DNA from 3 places in the Rhizobium sp. ERR 1071 genome. Region 2 is predicted to be linked to each of the others. Evidence: riboswitches for the same ligand, from Rfam matches in the RefSeq annotation. Region 2 holds a riboswitch; each other region holds the start of a gene.
The links. Region 2 has a riboswitch for thiamine pyrophosphate ahead of thiM (hydroxyethylthiazole kinase). Riboswitches for the same ligand answer to the same signal wherever they lie in the genome.
Positions count from the first base shown of each region.

Region 1: linked by a shared signal. The riboswitch ahead of thiC (phosphomethylpyrimidine synthase ThiC) and the one ahead of thiM (hydroxyethylthiazole kinase) in region 2 are both predicted to bind thiamine pyrophosphate.
Region 3: linked by a shared signal. The riboswitch ahead of thiB (thiamine ABC transporter substrate binding subunit) and the one ahead of thiM (hydroxyethylthiazole kinase) in region 2 are both predicted to bind thiamine pyrophosphate.

Region 1 is NZ_VITM01000004.1:449,215-454,970, forward strand. Features, by position in the region: gene thiO (glycine oxidase ThiO) at 1-606, opposite strand, end outside; gene thiC (phosphomethylpyrimidine synthase ThiC) at 608-2,434, opposite strand; TPP riboswitch at 2,526-2,658, opposite strand; gene FBZ99_RS16820 (hypothetical protein) at 2,790-3,533, opposite strand; gene FBZ99_RS16825 (porin) at 4,139-5,230, shown strand; gene FBZ99_RS16830 (TetR family transcriptional regulator) at 5,466-5,756, opposite strand, start outside.
Region 2 is NZ_VITM01000004.1:634,812-640,567, reverse strand. Features, by position in the region: gene FBZ99_RS17645 (hypothetical protein) at 1-1,484, opposite strand, end outside; gene yghU (glutathione-dependent disulfide-bond oxidoreductase) at 1,698-2,573, opposite strand; gene FBZ99_RS17635 (DUF1127 domain-containing protein) at 3,137-3,283, opposite strand; TPP riboswitch at 3,512-3,608, shown strand; gene thiM (hydroxyethylthiazole kinase) at 3,660-4,463, shown strand; gene thiE (thiamine phosphate synthase) at 4,460-5,095, shown strand; gene thiD (bifunctional hydroxymethylpyrimidine kinase/phosphomethylpyrimidine kinase) at 5,092-5,756, shown strand, end outside.
Region 3 is NZ_VITM01000008.1:183,710-189,465, forward strand. Features, by position in the region: gene FBZ99_RS24555 (thiamine ABC transporter ATP-binding protein) at 1-580, opposite strand, end outside; gene thiP (thiamine/thiamine pyrophosphate ABC transporter permease ThiP) at 573-2,210, opposite strand; gene thiB (thiamine ABC transporter substrate binding subunit) at 2,221-3,249, opposite strand; TPP riboswitch at 3,300-3,416, opposite strand; gene FBZ99_RS24570 (MDR family MFS transporter) at 3,487-5,022, opposite strand; gene FBZ99_RS24575 (MarR family winged helix-turn-helix transcriptional regulator) at 5,189-5,716, shown strand.

The DNA of each region.
Region 1 (5,756 bases), 190 kb from region 2:
AAGCGAGATCTCGTCGCTTTGCAGATAGAGCATTTCGCCGCGCACGCCGCGCAAATCGCGGATGCTGCCGATGCTGGCAGCCCCTGTACAGTCGACGATGTCGGAGAACCTATCATCATCCAGGTGCCCGTCGACAAAGGTGACGCCTTTTGCAGATAGATCGTCCTTCAATGATCGCAGGATCTCGCGGGGATCGAGATGCGCCTCCTGCGGAAAGAACAGGCCCAGGCGGAACCGGCCGGCAAGCGAAGGCTCAAGAGCGGCGATTTCGTCTTCGCCCACCCAGCGATGGCCTGTCGTGCGGCTGGCGAATCGCTTCAGCTCGTTTTGATCGCGGTTCGGCGCGACGACGAGCGTTCCGTTGCGGACGACCTTGCCCGGCAGAATCGCGTCCCATCGATCGGCGGAATCACGACCGCGCTCGAGCACAGCCTCATCAGCGCTTTCCCGCTCGCACCATGGCGCCAGCATGCCGCCGGCAAGCCAGGAGGCGGCGCGATGAAAATTCCGGCTTGGATCCGAGATCGTGACCTCTGCTCCGCGCCGGATCAGCTCGTGAGCGACCGTGAGGCCGGCAACGCCGGCCCCTTTGATGAGGATGCGCATGTCACTCGGCCGGCTGGGTAGGGGCTTCGACCGGCATATAGAGATCGCCGCCCTCCCGATATTTCGCCGCCATCGCTTCCAGCCCTTCCTTCTGTGCCTCCGCGCGAATGTCGTGCGAAATCCGCATCGAGCAGAATTTCGGGCCGCACATCGAGCAGAAATGCGCGACCTTGTGAGCCTCCTTCGGCAAGGTTTCGTCGTGGAAGCTGCGGGCGGTATCCGGATCGAGCGACAGGTTGAACTGGTCCTCCCAGCGGAACTCGAATCTCGCACGCGACAATGCGTCGTCGCGGACCTGAGCGGCCGGATGACCCTTGGCGAGGTCGGCCGCATGCGCGGCGATCTTGTAGGTGATGACGCCGGTCTTGACGTCGTTGCGGTCGGGCAGGCCGAGATGCTCCTTCGGCGTGACGTAGCACAGCATCGCCGTGCCAAACCAGCCGATCATCGCAGCGCCGATGCCCGAGGTGATGTGATCGTATCCCGGTGCGATATCCGTCGTCAGCGGTCCGAGCGTGTAGAAGGGTGCCTCGCCGCAGACGGCGAGCTGCTTATCCATGTTCTCCTTGATCTTGTGCATCGGCACATGGCCGGGGCCTTCGATCATCACCTGGCAATCTTTGGCCCAGGCGATCTTCGTCAGTTCGCCGAGCGTTTCGAGCTCGGCAAACTGCGCGGCATCGTTGGCATCGGCGATCGAACCGGGCCGCAAGCCGTCGCCGAGCGAGAAGGAGACGTCATAGGCGCGGCAGATGTCGCAGATTTCCTCGAAATGCTCGTAGAGGAAGCTCTCCTTGTGGTGATGGAGACACCACTTGGCCATGATCGAGCCGCCGCGCGAGACAATGCCGGTGACGCGGTTGACGGTGAGCGGGATGTAGTGCAGCCGCACGCCGGCATGGATGGTGAAATAGTCGACGCCCTGTTCGGCCTGCTCGATCAGCGTGTCGCGATAGATCTCCCAGGTCAGTTCCTCCGCGATGCCGCCGACTTTTTCCAGAGCCTGATAGAGCGGCACCGTGCCGATCGGCAGCGGCGAATTGCGGATGATCCATTCGCGGATATTGTGAATGTTGCGGCCGGTCGAAAGATCCATGACGGTATCGGCACCCCAGCGTGCTGCCCAGACCATCTTCTCGACTTCCTCCGCCATGGAGGAGGTGAGTGCGGAATTGCCGATATTGGCGTTGATCTTCACCAGGAAATTCCGGCCGATGATCATCGGCTCGCTTTCGGGATGATTGATGTTGGCCGGAATGATCGCTCGGCCGCTCGCAACTTCCTGGCGAACGAATTCAGGCGTGACGTGATCGGGAATATGCGCGCCGAAGCTCTCGCCATCGCGGATCAAGGCTTCTGCCTTCGCCTTACGGCCGAGATTTTCGCGGATGGCGATAAATTCCATTTCCGGGGTGATGATGCCGGCACGCGCATAGGCGAGCTGAGTGACGGCCTTGCCATCCTTGGCGCGCAGTGGCTGGCGCTTGGCCGGAAATTCCGGTGTCAGCCGTTCGCCGGTGACGAAGCCGTTGTCTTCGGGACGCACATGGCGGCCTTCATAAGCCTCGACATCGCCACGGGCGAGAACCCAATCGCGGCGCAGCTGCGGCAGGCCCTCTTCGATGCGGATATCTGCACCTTCGACAGTATAGGGGCCGGACGAATCGTAGACGATAACTGGCGGCTCGCCCGATGTCGGATGGACGCTGATTTCGCGCATCGGCACACGGATATCGGCATGGATATCCCCGGTGATATGGATTTTTCGAGAGGCCGGCAGCGGGCCGGTGGTGACGGTCGGAGTGAGGTTTTTTGCGGCAATGTTCATGGTGTGAGGCTCCAAGTTGCAGTTGGAGACCCAGTCAATCAGCCGGAATGATGAAAAGACGCCGGCATGGAATCCAGGCGGGAATCCGAAGCCTCGAGCGCTTGCACCGTCCCTACGCCAGTATGAACTGGATCAGGTTCAACGGGTCACTGCGCCCACAACCGGCATAGCCGTATTGTTCAGCAGTATCTCAGCCCCTTGCCGGGACCCCCCTGGTGAATGTCAAAAGGCTATGCCTTACTCTTGTCCTCTGTCAACCCCGCAGCGGCGGTCGCATTTTCCGGGAGATTGACCATTGCCGCGCCCGTCGAATTGCAACTTTATCGCGCAGATCATCGTGCGGACTTGTCGCGCCTTAGTAACGTGGTGTGGTATTGCCGACGAAGCGATGGGGGCCGGTATGGGACAGCTTACTCGCGGTATCGAGCCAGATCTTGCCGCCGAGGGCGCGCCAGCGGTGACAGAAGGCGAAGTCCTCGCTGAGATAGATCCCCGTTCCCTCCTCGACCATGCATTCAAACAGGGCGTATTGGGTGCTGGGCGAGCGTTTGGTGCTGGGATAGGCGTGGATTGCGTTGTAGCGCAGCTCCGGATAGGCCGCGATCATTCTTTCTATAACGTTGCGCTTGATCAAAAGCATGCCCGTACCTGCATAGATGGCGCTGACGAAATCGCCATCACGCTCTGCAACCTGGCCGACAAGTGGCGTGCCGACATAGTGAAGTGCGGCTGCCGCAAGTGTTTCGCCGTCTGCTGAATTGATACGGGCCGCCGTCTGCCAATCATAATCCTTGATCGGATACATGGCGGCGACCACATCCTTATCGGCTTCCAGAAGCCTCATGACCTGATCGGGCTCGAAGCTGATGTCGGCGTCGATGAAGAGCATATGGGTCGCCGTCGTATCGTTCAGGAAGGACGAGACAAGCGTGTTTCGGCTGCGGGTAATCAGGGCGTCATTGCCGAGCAGAGCCAGCGTCAGCTGTATGCCCGCCTGCGCTCCCGTCTGCATCAGTGAGAAAATGGACTGCATGTAGTCCTTGGTAACGAGGCCGCCGAAGCAGGGGGTCGCTATGAAGATCAGCCGGTTCTCATTCATTCGCGATTTTCCCTCTCCGATGGCGCGAGTCGCCGGAATCTAGGAAAATTCAATATTTCTGTGTGTAGCGAATTATTGAATTTCATTGCTGATCTTTGCTCAAACCGACCGGTCATTGTGCCGTGGAATTCCCGATGGCCATATCATAACCAGATTGGGCAGCCATGGTCGTCATCGACCGCCGACATCGCGGTGGCCTTAAATGCGGTGACGGCCCTGACTGGCAGGCGTTCTCGTGAACAGGGACATCTTTGCGATCTCTGCCGGTGCCGCCATGGCCTGCGGTCGCCAGTTGCATTTAAGCAACAGAGGCCAAGACTAACGCCCCAGCGCCCTTCATATAATTGACAAACATACGGGCTGTTTGTAAATCCAATACAGGACATAAGTTGTCTTACGGTCGAGCAATCGGTCGGATCGGTAGAGGCATTTCAAAACCTTTTGCCGCGGGGGTAATCATGAAGGTTCGAGGGGACTCAAGCCAACATCAGGTGCGTATTTGCCGGGCTGCCCGGTCGTGTTTAGACCAAACCGATCCCCAGGGCAGTGTTCCAGTTTTGCGCTCGCGGTAAAATAGAAATGCATAATACAACCAGGAGTTTAAAATGAACATCAAGAGCCTTCTTCTCGGCTCCGCTGCCGCTCTGGCGGCAGTATCCGGTGCCCACGCAGCAGACGCGATCGTCGCCGCCGAGCCGGAGCCGCTGGAATACGTTCGCATCTGCGACGCATACGGTGCTGGCTACTTCTTCATTCCGGGCACGGAAACCTGCCTCAAGATCGGCGGCCGCGTCCGTACCGAAGGCGAATGGTACGATGCCTACAACCCGAACAGCAAGAACGGTACGCTCTGGCATACCCGCGCCGAGCTGAGCGTCGATACCGCGACCGACACCGAGTACGGCCCGCTGAAGACCAACACGGTCATCCGTTGGGACTGGAACGACGGCAACTCGACCTCCACCAAGCTGCTGTTCGCCAACATCAGCCTCGGCGGTTTCCTGGTCGGTAAGGCCGATTCGCAGTATAACTACTACATCGGCTACGCCGGCGACGTCATCAACGACGACGTGATCTATGACGGTCCGTACGAACTCAACCAGTTGACCTACACCTACGATGCCGGCAACGGCTTCACGGCTGTCGTCTCGGTTGAAGACTCGAATTCCAGCGGCTCCGGCGCCTCCTACGGCTCAAGCTGGTGGTCTGACGACAAGGGCAACCACTACGCTCCTGACGTCGTTGCCGGTGCTGGCTTCAAGTCCGGCGCATGGGGCTTCAAGGTCGTCGGCGGTTATGACTCCATCGTCGAAGAAGGCGCCATCAAGGCTCGCGTCGACGCTGACTTCGGTACCTTCTCGGCCTTCTTGATGGGCGGCTGGAACACGGACGGCGACAAGCTGAACAAGTACGCCGGCACCAACCTCGATCGTTCGGCTTGCCCTGTTAACGATGAATCGAAGTGCGGCTGGGGTGACTGGGCTGTCTGGGGCGGCGTTGGCGTTCCGATCAACGAAAAGCTGAAGTGGAACCTCCAGCTCGCCTACACCGACTCCAAGATCTTTGCCGCTACCACGAACGTCAAGTGGAACCCGGTCAAGAACCTGCTCATCGAGCCGGAAGTCTCCTACACCAACTTCGATTCCGTGAACCAGGATCAGTGGGCTGGTATCCTGCGCTTCGAGCGTAGCTTCTAATATTGAATTACCCGGCTTAGCGCCGGGTATGAGAAGCCTGACGTTCCAATCCGTCAGGCTTCTTCCATCGATCGGTTGACCTCCGATCAAAGCAAAGGATCTGGCTTTCCCTCCGGATCCTTTTTTATTTCCAGCTTTTGGCAATCGATTCAGCGCCCAGCAGAAGCTTAAGGCCGTTATCGTTGGTTCTCTTCACTTCAGAAGGGAAAACCGCTGTCTGCTTTTTCCGATATCGTCACATCGCGGTAATTGCCAGTTCCTGCGTCTGTGCCAGCGGGAACCAGGTCTTTAGCACCATCCTTATGAACATCTGTCCACACGGGACCAGTTCGAAACTGCCCCGGTCGAGCGTCCATTCGGTGATCAGGCCGCCGATGACCGCTGTCAGAGCGGAAGCAGCCGTATCCGGCGTCCACGGAGCCGGAAGCTTCGTCTTTTCATCCATCAAGGTGAAAATGCGTTCGAAATTTTCATGCATGTCGTGCCGGAACGAGCTCGCCCGGCTTGTCGTCCCGTCGCAAAATGC
Region 2 (5,756 bases):
GCAGCCACGACCAGCGGCGCGCTCAAACAAATTCTAAGGGCACTTGCCGGTACATCGCCAAAATCGGCGCAGCGAACGGGCTGCCCGAGACGCACGGATGCAACCCCGTCACCGTCGATGGCCAGCGCCTTGTAAACCGCCGCCATTTCCGTCGCAGTCAGCATCGCGCCATCCGTGCAATTGCGCAGGTAGAACGAGAAAATGGAGGGAATCTCGTCCCAGCGAAGAGCCGATGATGCGCCCCACAGTTCACGCCTGTCCAATGGCCGGCTCTGCAAAGGCTCAAAAGCCGGATCGTTCGCAAGACGATCAGAGACTGCCGCGGCAAAAGCGGACAAGACCGCGACCACACGATCTTCAGCTATACCGACGAGGCGTTCGAGCTCGAACAGCGCGGCTTTCCAGCGCAGCAGCAGGCCGAGATTGGCACGCTCCGGCAATATATCGCGGGCGGCCCAGCCCTCTGGCCACTCTGCCTTTCCGCAATAATCCGCCAAGGCCGCCGGCAGTGCGCACGATTTGAAGCGTTCCGACATTTGTGGCGGGCAGAGAAGCGCCCCGCTGAAAATCGGTCCGGCAAGGAATTTCGAACCCGTGAGCGCAACCATGAAGCCATGGGCGAGATAGGCGTGGATCGTCGCCGCCGACAGGCGAAACTGGCAGGCGTCGATCATGATATCCAGCAACGTACCGAAGCGCTGCTTCAGACGCAGAACGGTCCCGAGGCCCGGGGCCAGCAGGCTGGTTTTCGAAACGTCCGTGACCACAAGCAGGCATCTGAGGCCGGCTGCGCGGGCAAGTTCGATGAGGCCGCGCAACTCCTCCTCCACCTCGCTCTCGGCGCGGAGGGAACCATCCTTGTTGCGCACAGCAATGGTGGCGTTGCGCGTTGCGTTGCCCGCCCGCAATTCCTCACCCTTGACGACAGCTCGCTCGCTGCTGACGCGGCTCATGAAATGCCGCCCGGCCGACGCCGTCATGACGCCGCTGCCTGTCTCGTTCCCCATCAGCGTGATGGTCATCAGGGCACGTTCGTCCTCGCCTGCCAACAGCGAGGCCGAAAAAAGATGGATGTCCGTGCCCGATGTGGCCAGGATGGCATCGATCCGCGGCTGCGACGATTGGCTGAGGCCAAGCAAGCGCAGCAGATCGTCACGCACGCGCCCGATTTCGCGGTCGTAGATAGCCTTCGGCGAGCTTGTTTCCATCTCCTGCGTCAAATCCGCGTAATAGGATTCGACCGCGACAAAGGCGGCGGCGGAGATGGTCGATGCCGTCGACGAACCGAAAGCGAGATCTTCGGGTCGGGGCGAGGGGCCATAGCCATACATGTTGAGCCCGCTGACCGGATCGCAATCCAGCCGTTCGTCGCCGCCCGACACCAGATGTTTCAGAAGCGCACCCCTCGCCTCGCCTCGCTGCTGCGACGACGCACCCGCGGTCACGTTCTCATCCAGGGTACAGTCGTCAGCAATTTGCTGCATGGAGAAGCATTCCTCTTTCGCCGAACTCGAAAACGCTTCGCAGGATCGCGCCGCGCTCTATGCCGAGCGGCGGACCCTCGGCAGCCGAACTTTATGCTTCGCAAGGTGGAGCGAGGCTGACTTGTCGAGACCGGCAACGCCGGTGGCAAGAGCAATAAAAAGCTCGCGATCCGGAGGAACGCGAGCTCATTTCAGCAAAAGGGAATTGTCGTATCAGCCAGCGGCTTCCAGCTTATCCTGCGTCTTCGTCTCGAAGTCGCTGGCATCGTGGCGCTCACGCAGCTGCTCGGATGGATCGCCCGACATGCGGTTCACCATGCGGCCGCGCTTGACGGTAGGACGCGCGTAGATTTGCTCTGCCCAGCGCTGAACATTCTTGTAATCCTGCACCTGCAGGAACTCGGCCGCGCCATATTGCCAGCCTTTGACCAAGCCGCCGTACCACGGCCAGATGGCAATATCGGCGATCGTATAGTCGCTGCCGGCGATATATTCGCTTTCGGCCAGCCGACGGTCGAGCACGTCGAGCTGACGCTTCACTTCCATGGCGAAGCGATCGATCGCATATTCGATCTTTGTCGGAGCATAGGCGTAGAAATGACCGAAGCCGCCGCCGAGATAGGGCGCGCTGCCCATCTGCCAGAACAGCCAGGAGATGCATTCGGCCCGAGCCGGCTGCTCGGTAGGCAGGAAGGCGCCGAATTTCTCGGCGAGATACATCAAAATCGAGGCCGATTCGAAAACGCGGACCGGCTTCGGACCGCTGCGGTCGAGCAAAGCCGGGATTTTCGAGTTCGGATTGACATCGACGAAACCGCTGCCGAACTGATCGCCCTCGCCGATCTTGATCAGCCAGGCATCATATTCCGCGCCGCTGTGACCAAGTGCCAGCAGCTCTTCGAGCATAATGGTGACCTTCACGCCATTCGGCGTTCCAAGCGAATAGAGCTGAAGGGGATGACGTCCCACCGGCAGTTCTTTCTCGTGAGTCGGGCCGGCAATCGGGCGATTGATATTGGCGAACTGGCCGCCATTGGCCTTGTTCCAGGTCCAGATTTTCGGCGGCGTATATTCGGCAGAACCGGTCATGGGCATCCTCCTGTTTCGGGGAATCACGTTGGGGTTGGTCTTCGATGTAGCGCGCTACATAGGTCGCACATAGGGGCGACTCTTCATTTTTGCGAGAGGAGAATGCGCACACTTTAATGCGGAAGCGCTCTTGCCGCTTGGGTTGGAGCGCCAGCTTCTCGACCGAGTTAGGTCATTGCCAATCTTCTGGAGGTCCATGAAACGAAAAAGCCTGCCGCGGGAGGAGGAGCGGCAGGCTTTTTACAAGAACCGAACAGCGGATGGGAGGAGGAGTTCCGCTATTCCTGCAGCCGTCCCTGGGAGGAGGATAAGGACGTCTGCGAAGCGAAGGGATGCGGGAGGAGATGCATCCCTTCGATAAGAGGAACATACCAGTCTTTTGCTCAGTTCATAGGCATTTCTTTGCAAGGCAGTTATGCGCCATGCGAAAAGCAGAGAGCTAAATTGATGCAATCTTCAGCAAGCGCGGCGAAAAGGAACGGTGATATTCATAAAGCAAAAGCGCCTGCTCAAGGGGAACAGGCGCTGACATAATTCAGCTTTATTAGGAGCCGGTGCGGCCGTTAGCGAGCGATCGCTGCGCGGGCAACGTTGCGGATTTCGCCGCGATCGATACCCAGATCATGCAGTTCGCGCGTGGACATACGGCCCAGTTCGGCGACCGTCTGACGATACTTGCGCCAGTTATTGAAAGAGCGTGCTACGTTCATGATGATCCCCTTTCCTTGGGCTTTCGAAGCTGAGCGGCCGTGCTTGGCGCTCCCGTCGCTTCGATGAGAAACATATAGTCGAAGCCCACAGGTTTTTGCAGAGCTAAGGGATCACTCCACCTATGCATCCATTGCATGGGTCGCCGAGAAAGCAGGCAATCTCACTCGCCAGCATGGCTTTTGTGATTTGCTGGTGACAGCGCCGTCTTTGTCTGCGAAAAGAAGAGAGATGAGAGACAGGGGCGTCCGCCATCCGGCGGGCTGAGAAGCACCCTTCGAACCTGAACCAGATCATGCTGGCGGAGGGAGTCGCTCGGGACCTCGTAAAGCACCAGCACGTCGTCCCTGTGCGTCTCGCCCGCCTGAAAGGGGCGATATGCAAGACCAGACAACTGCAGGCAATTTGCTTCGCACCATGCGGGCTAACCCTCCGCTGGTGCAATGCATCACCAATTTCGTCGCCATGAATATCGCGGCCAATGTGATGCTTGCCGCCGGGGCATCGCCGGCAATGGTACATGCCGAAGAGGAGGCCGGCGAGTTTGCCGCTATCTCCGGCGCGCTGACGATCAATATCGGCACGCTCTCGTCCGGCTGGCTTGCGGGCATGCTGAAGGCTGCCCGGTCGGCAAACGAGGCGGGCAAGCCCTGGGTCCTCGATCCTGTCGCCCATTATGCGACCACGTTCCGCCGCAAGGCGGTCGCGCAATTGATCGAGCTAAAGCCGGCGATCATTCGCGGCAACGCGTCCGAGATCATCGCGCTTGCCGGCGGCACGAGCCGCGGCCAGGGCGTCGATAGCCGCGACGCCGTCGAACACGCGGAAGATTCCGCCCGGCAATTGGCGGGAAAGCATGGCTGCGTCGTTGCAGTTACCGGCGTTACGGATTTCGTGACCGACGGGCGGAGGGCAAAGCGCATCGCCGGCGGTTCGTCATTCATGCCGCAGGTGACGGCCCTCGGCTGCTCGCTGACCTGCCTCGTCGGTGCCTTTGCTGCGGCAATGCCGGATGATCCATTCGATGCAACCGTTGCGGCGCTCGCGGTCTTTGCCGTCGCCGGCGAACAGGCCGGAGCGGCTGCAGACGGGCCGGGCTCCTTTTCCTGGCGCTTCCTCGACGCCCTCGCCGGCCTTAGCCCGGAAGTGCTGGATCGCAATGCAAGGATATCGGCGGCATGAAAGACTTCGATCTCTCGCTCTATCTCGTCCTCGATCCGGTGCTATGTGCCAACCTCGGCATGATTGAAACCACCCGTGCAGCCATTGCCGGCGGCGCAACCATCGTACAGCTGCGCGACAAGCATGCACCGACAGCCACCATGATCGAGACGGGCCGCGCCCTCAAGCAAATCCTGCAGGGAACAAATGTCCGGCTGATCGTCAACGACAATGTCGAGGCTGCCATCGCCATTGGCGCCGATGGCCTCCACATCGGACAGGAGGATATGAATGCCGCCGAAGCACGCCGCCTGATCGGGCCGGACATGATCCTCGGCCTCTCGGTGGAAACGGAAGCTCTCGCTTCCTCCATAGATCCCGGCATCGTCGACTATGCCGGGATCGGCCCGGTCTTTGCCACGCCCACCAAGCCCGATCACAAGCAGCCGATCGGCTTCGACGGGCTTGCCCGCATCGTCAGGCTATGCCCCGTTCCATCAGTCGCGATCGGCGGCCTCAAGGCAGAGCATGCCGCAAGCGTTTACTCGGCCGGAGCCGATGGTCTCGCGGTCGTCTCGGCCATATGCGACCAACCGGACCCGCAAGCCGCGACAACTGTCATCGCGAACGCCATCAAGGAGGCTCGCCAATGATCCGCAATGTCTTATCCATCGCTGGCTCCGATCCCTCCGGCGGCGCTGGCATTCAAGCCGACCTGAAGGCTTTCTCCGCCCGCGGCGTTTATGGAATGGCAGCGCTGACTGCCTTGACCGCGCAAAACACGCAAGGCGTCACCGGCGTCCATCCGGTGCCTCCACATTTCGTGGCAGACCAGATCAATGCGATCTTTGCCGACGTCCATGTGGATGCCGTCAAGATCGGCATGATCGCTAATGCCGCCATCGCCAGTGCCGTCGCGGACATTCTGGCGCGACATCGCGATGTACCCGTCGTCCTCGACCCGGTCATGATCGCCAAGGGTGGCGCCGCCCTACTGGCTGCCGATGCCGTTGACGTGCTGACCACGCGGCTGCTGCCGCTGGCTACCGTCGTTACACCGAACCTGCCCGAAGCTGCTGCGCTGTTGCATGACGTGGAGGCGAAAAGCCGCGAAGACATGGCGCGTCAGGCGCTTGCTTTGGCCATGCTCGGGCCTTCGGCAGTCCTCGTCAAGGGTGGTCATCTCGAAGGGGATGAAAGCCCGGATGTGCTCGCAAGCGGTGATCATGTGACTTGGTTCGAGGCGGAGCGGCTGCCGACCAAGAATACGCATGGAACAGGCTGCACGCTCTCCAGCGCTATCGCGGCAGAGAT
Region 3 (5,756 bases), on a different contig from region 2:
GCACCGTATTGCCGGTTTCGCGATGCAGGGTTTTCAGGAGTTCGACCATGCCGGAGCGCAGGCCGGGATCGAGGGCGGCGAAGGGTTCGTCGAGCAAAAGGATCGGCTTGTCGCGCACGAGCGCCCGCGCGAAGGCGGCGCGCTGGCGTTCGCCGCCGGAGAGTGTCCCCGGCTTGCGCGTCTCGAAGCCGGGCAAGCCGACGCGCGCCAGGGCTTGCGAAACCCTTTGCCGGTCCTGCGCCGAGAGCCTCAGCGATGGGCTGATGCCGAGACCGATATTGGTGAAGAGGTCGAGATGAGCAAAGAGGTTGTTGTCCTGGAAGACGAGCGACACGGGCCGTTCAGCGGGATGCAGGCCGGTTACGTCCTGTCCGGCAAGCAGAACGCGGCCTCGATCCGGCGGTTCGAAGCCGGCTAGCAAATTGAGGAAGGTCGATTTTCCTGATCCCGACGGGCCGGCGACGGCGATGATCTTGCCCTGTGGCAAATCACAGTCGAAGCGGAAATCATGGGTGCCGAGGCGCAGCTCGACACCGGCCATGGCAATGCCCTGTTCCTTCATGTCGCGGCCGTCAGCCATGTCGTCTGCTTTCGTCATCGCGTGCACCCTGGCCGGCCGTGCCGGCAATGGTCAGGAGAAGACATACCAGGCCAAGGATCAAGGCATATCCATCGGCATCATTGGTGCGGTAGCTGCCGAGCTTGCTATAGACCAGCCAGGGCAAGGTCATCAGGCTGTCCGAGCCGAAGAGGGCAACCGCGCCAAGATCGCCCAGCGACAGCGCCATGGCGAAGGAAAGTGCCGTGAAGAGCGGCTTGCGCAGGCCGGGCCAATCGATGAGGCGAAGGCGGGAAATGCCGTGAAGGCCGAGGCTTGCCGCCAGACGTTCGGTGCGACGGACATGGACCGCATAGGCTGGCTCGATGACACGGATGACGAAGGGCAGCGCCATCAGCGCGTTGATGACGACGATCAGAATGGCCGCAAAGCGGCTCGGGTCGCCCAAGGGCCGGAGTGCCAGAAACCAGCCGGTCGCCAGCACGATGGGTGGGACCAGCAGGATGAGGGAAGAGCTTCCGCTCAGCACGATTGCCAGGCCGCGGAGGCCGAAGGTCTTGCGGCGATCCGCCGATATCACCGTTCGGGCTCGGATGATCCCAAAGGATGTCAGGACGGCCAGGAGCCCGGCGACGAGCGCAATCGCCAGGCTGGTGGCAGCCGCCTGCAGAAAGATCGGCTGGCCGGCGAGCCTGAAGAGGTTCGCCTCAACGCCGGTAACGACGACCGAGGCGAGCGGCAGGCCGAGAAAGAGCGTGGCCGCCGACAACAGAGCGGCATCGATCCATCGACGGGCAGGCGCCTGCCCATCGATGCGCCGCAGGGCGCGGCCGCTGGTGAGGCCATGATCGTCAGGGGCACGAAACAATGACATGGCGCCGAGGATGACGAGAGTGACGACGATTTGCAGAAGCGACAGCATGACGGCGCGGCCGGGATCGAAATCGAAGCGCAGCGCCTGATAGATCGCCACTTCCAGCGTTGTCGCAGCCGGACCGCCGCCGAGGATCAGGACCAGTGTGAAGCTAGTGGCGCAGAGCATGAAGATCAGGCCAGCGATGCCGGGAATGAGGCCACGCAGGACGGGCCATTCGATGAATCGGAAGACCGAGGCGGGCCGCATGCCGAGTCCGCCGGCCACAAGCCAATATTCCGCGGGAACACGTTCCAGCCCGGCAAGCATCAGCCTGCTGGCGAGCGGCATGTTGAAGAAGACATGCGCAAGTAGGATGCCGGCAAGACCGTAGATGCTGATAGGATGCGACAGGCCGAGAGTTGCGAGGGCCTGATTGAGCAGACCTTGCCGGCCCCATATGCCGAGCAGGCCGAGCGCGCCGATCAGTACGGGCAGGCCCATCGGCACGGCCATCAGCCGGATGAGCCAAAGGCGGCCGGGAAAGCGCGGCTGGCGCGCCAATGCGCGCGCGACCGGAATAGCGAGTACAACGGAAAGCAGCGTCGAGAGCACCGCCTGCAGCAGCGTGAAGCGCAGGACGCGCAGCAAGTAGGGATCTGCCAGCGGATTGGTGCCGCCGGAGTCGATGCCGGCGGCGAGCAGAACGAGCACGGCGATCCCGACGAAGAGCACGATGCCGGCGAGGCTGACTGCCCCGCCGGAAATGGCGCGTCTTCGCTCTGGTGCCGTGAGTATCGTCAAGGCATCAGTTGCCGCTGGTGGCGGCCAGCCATTCGTCGATCCAGGCCTTGCGGTTCTTGTCGACATCGGCGGGGCTCATCAGGAAGGTCTTCGAGGGCACCACGAGCTTGTTGAAGGCGTCCGGCAGCGGCTCCGAAGTGGCTGAAACCGGCATCATCCAATTGCTTGTCGGGATGATGTCCTGGAAGCCCGTGGAGATCATGAATTTGAGGAAGTCGCGCGCAAGCTCCTTGTTCGGCGAGGACTTGATGAGGCCGGCGACCTCGATCTGGATGTAATGCCCTTCCGAGAAGTCGGCTGCCTGATAGCGGTCGGTCTTGTCCTCTATCATATGATAGGCAGGCGACGTCGTATAGGAGAGCACCATCGGCGCTTCGCCCTTTGTGAAGAGGTCATAGGCTTCCGACCAGCCGGGGGTGACAGTCAGGATGCGGCCCTTGAGCTTTGTCCAGGCATCGGCGGCCTTGTCGCCGTAGATCGACTTGACCCAGAGCAGCAGACCGAGACCCGGCGTCGAGGTGCGCGGGTCCTCGATGACGATCTTCTGATTGGGATCGCCTTCGACGAGATCCTTCATGCTCTTGGGGGGATTCTTGACCGTCTGGCTGTCATAGATCACGGCGAAATGGCCGTAGTCGTAGGGCACGAAAACATCGTCCTTGAAACCGCCGGGAATCTTGAGGGCCGAGGTGTCGACGCCGCTGGCATCGAAGAGGCCGGTATCCTTCGCTTCATCGATGAGATTGGTATCGAGGCCGAGAACGACATCGGCCTTGGTGCCCGTCCCTTCCAGCTTCAGGCGGGAGAGAAGCGCCACGCCATCGGTGACGGCGACATAATTGACCGTGCAGCCGCAGGTCTTCTCGAAAGCGGCCTTGACCTTGGCGCCCGGCCCCCAGTCGGCGGTGAAGCTTTCATAGGTGTAGATGGTCAGCGTCTTGTCGGCTGCTTCGGCCGTCTGGGCAGCAAAAAACGACGTTCCGGCGGCAAAGGCCAGGCCTGCGAAGAATGACAATAGCGAACGGTGTTGCATGACAGCGCCTCCTTTTTGGTTTCGTCTTGAAGGGGAAAAGGGCGCTATGATTTCGTCACGCGTCTAATCCCTCCGCCGGTGTTAGCCGGATCAGGTTCCGCGGGTTGGCCGGTGAAAGCCTCTCAGCCGAAATGTCCGAAGGACATAAGGCACCCCGTTAGAGCGTCGGCAGATTTAGCCTTGTGACGAAGGGATGACAAGGGAAATGATGCCCTTGCCGATTGCAGCATGGAGGATTTACTCGGCAGCCTCCGCGACCGCCGGGCTTTCGAATTTCTTCGTCGCCCCCGGAAGCTGCACGTTCTTCAGCATCAGCGCGGTCAAAAGGCCGAGAAGGCAGATGCCGGCGGCGGTCACGAACAGCGGGCTGAAGGCGCTCGCATAGGCATTGGCGACCGCCTCGCGGGTTGCTTCCGGCAAAGCCGCCATCATCTTCGGCGTCAGCTGCTCGATATCGGATACGCCTGATATGGAGATACCAACATTGCCGAGTTTGGCGGCGATGATGGCGCCGTAGATGGAGATGGCGATGGAGGCGCCGCCCATGCGCGAGAGCGTGACGGCACCCGTTGCCGCGCCGACGTCACGGGAAGCCGCTGCATTCTGCACGCCGATGACGGGCACCTGCTGCGCAAGGCCGATGCCGATGCCGTGCAGCAGCATCAGGCCGCCGATGATGACGATGGGCGTACCGGCAGGCAGGAAGGCAAGTGAGCCGAACGCGATGGCGCTGCAGGCAGCACTCGCGACGGCGAAGGGCTTGTAGCGCCCTCTCGCGGCAATTAGCCGGCCGGCCGATAGTGAGCCGCAGACGATGCCGCCGGTCAGGAGAATGAACAGCAGCCCGGCCATCGATGGCGAAAGGCCCGTCGTCGTCTGCAGGAAGAGCGCAAAATAGTTGACCATGCCGATGGCCACGGCGCCGCTTGTGATCGAAATGATCAGCAGAAGGCCGAATGTCGGGTTACGGAACAACGTCATCGGCACGATGGGCTCCGGTGCGCGACGCTCGATGAAGACCCAGGCGATAGCGCAGATCACGCCGAAGGCGATGATACCGAGGCACTGCGGCGACAGCAGAGATCCGAAGAGTTCGCTGCCGTCGGCGGCAAGCACGATGCTCGTCGTCGTCAGCGCAAGAACGATTGCGCCGGCATAGTCGATCTTCGGGCGTCGGGCCGGTTTGCGATAGGGAAGCATGGTAGCAAGGCCGGCCAGCACGATAAAGCCGATCGGGACGTTGACGAGGAAGATCGAACGCCAGCCGAAGAGATCGCTCATCGTGCCGCCGAGAACCGGGCCGATGGCGCCGGAAGCCATGAGCACCAGGCTCGAGTAACTCTGGTAGCGAGCGCGTTCCCGCGGCTCGAAAAGATCGGCGTTGACAGCGAAGATCGAGACCATGATGCCGCCGCCGCCGAAGCCTTGAAGGACGCGGGCGGCGATCAGCGTATCCATCGAGACGGCCAGGCCGCAGACGGCGGAGCCGATCGTGAAGATCGCGATCGCCGTCATCATCACATATTTGCGGCCGAAGAGATCGCCGAGCTTGCCGTAGACGGGCATGACGGCGGAGAGCGAAAGAAGATAGGCTGATCCGATCCAGCCGAAGCGCTCCAGATGCCCGAATTCGCCGACGATCGTCGGCAGTGCCGTCGAGACGATCTGGTTATCCAGAGTTGCCATGAACATGGCGGTCATCAGAAACAGGAAAAGAATAAGCCGCCGCTTATGATCCGCCACGAGCGGCGTGAAGCTTGTCTGCATGTCCATGGGGCAGGAAATCCGAACTTGGCCGAAACGTTGCGCGGTCGATCGAATGCGCGGGACGCCCGGTTTTCACAGTTGAGATATATGTGCCATTAGCATATAAATGTCAACAACAGGTGAATGCTGTTTGCATGTTTTATTTCTTTACCGCCTCTGATATGGTGGAAAGATGACATCTGCGACGAATACACGTGAAATTGAAGCCCAGGCTCTGACCGACGACGAGAATCTCCTGCGTATCGGCCATGCGATGACGCGCATGCGCCTACTGACAGGTCGCCGCATGATCGGCAGGCTTGCCATTCAGAGCGTCGCGCCGGGACTCGAGCTGTCTCATCTTGACGTGCTCGATGTTGTGCGGCGGGCGGAAGAGACGGGCGAAGTCACCGTCGGCACGATTGCCGAGATGCTGCGGATCGATCCGTCGCGGGCGAGCCGCATCGTTGCCGACATGGTGACGCGCGGCGTGTTGCGACGCAAGGCGTCGCAGGCGGATGCGCGGCGCATCGTGGTGGTGTTGACCGCGCTCGGGCAGCGATTGCTGTCGGAGATCCAGGCGCAGAAATATTCCGTCATCGGCAGCATCTTCGCCGATTGGACGCCGGAGGAAATCGAGAATTTCTCGCTGCTGTTCGACCGCTACGTCAGCGGCTACGAGCGGGTTTTCCAGGCGCGCATCAAGGAAACGGACGACTGAGCGGTTGTCGCGGTTGTTCTTGAGCATGGCGCTCTTCCCT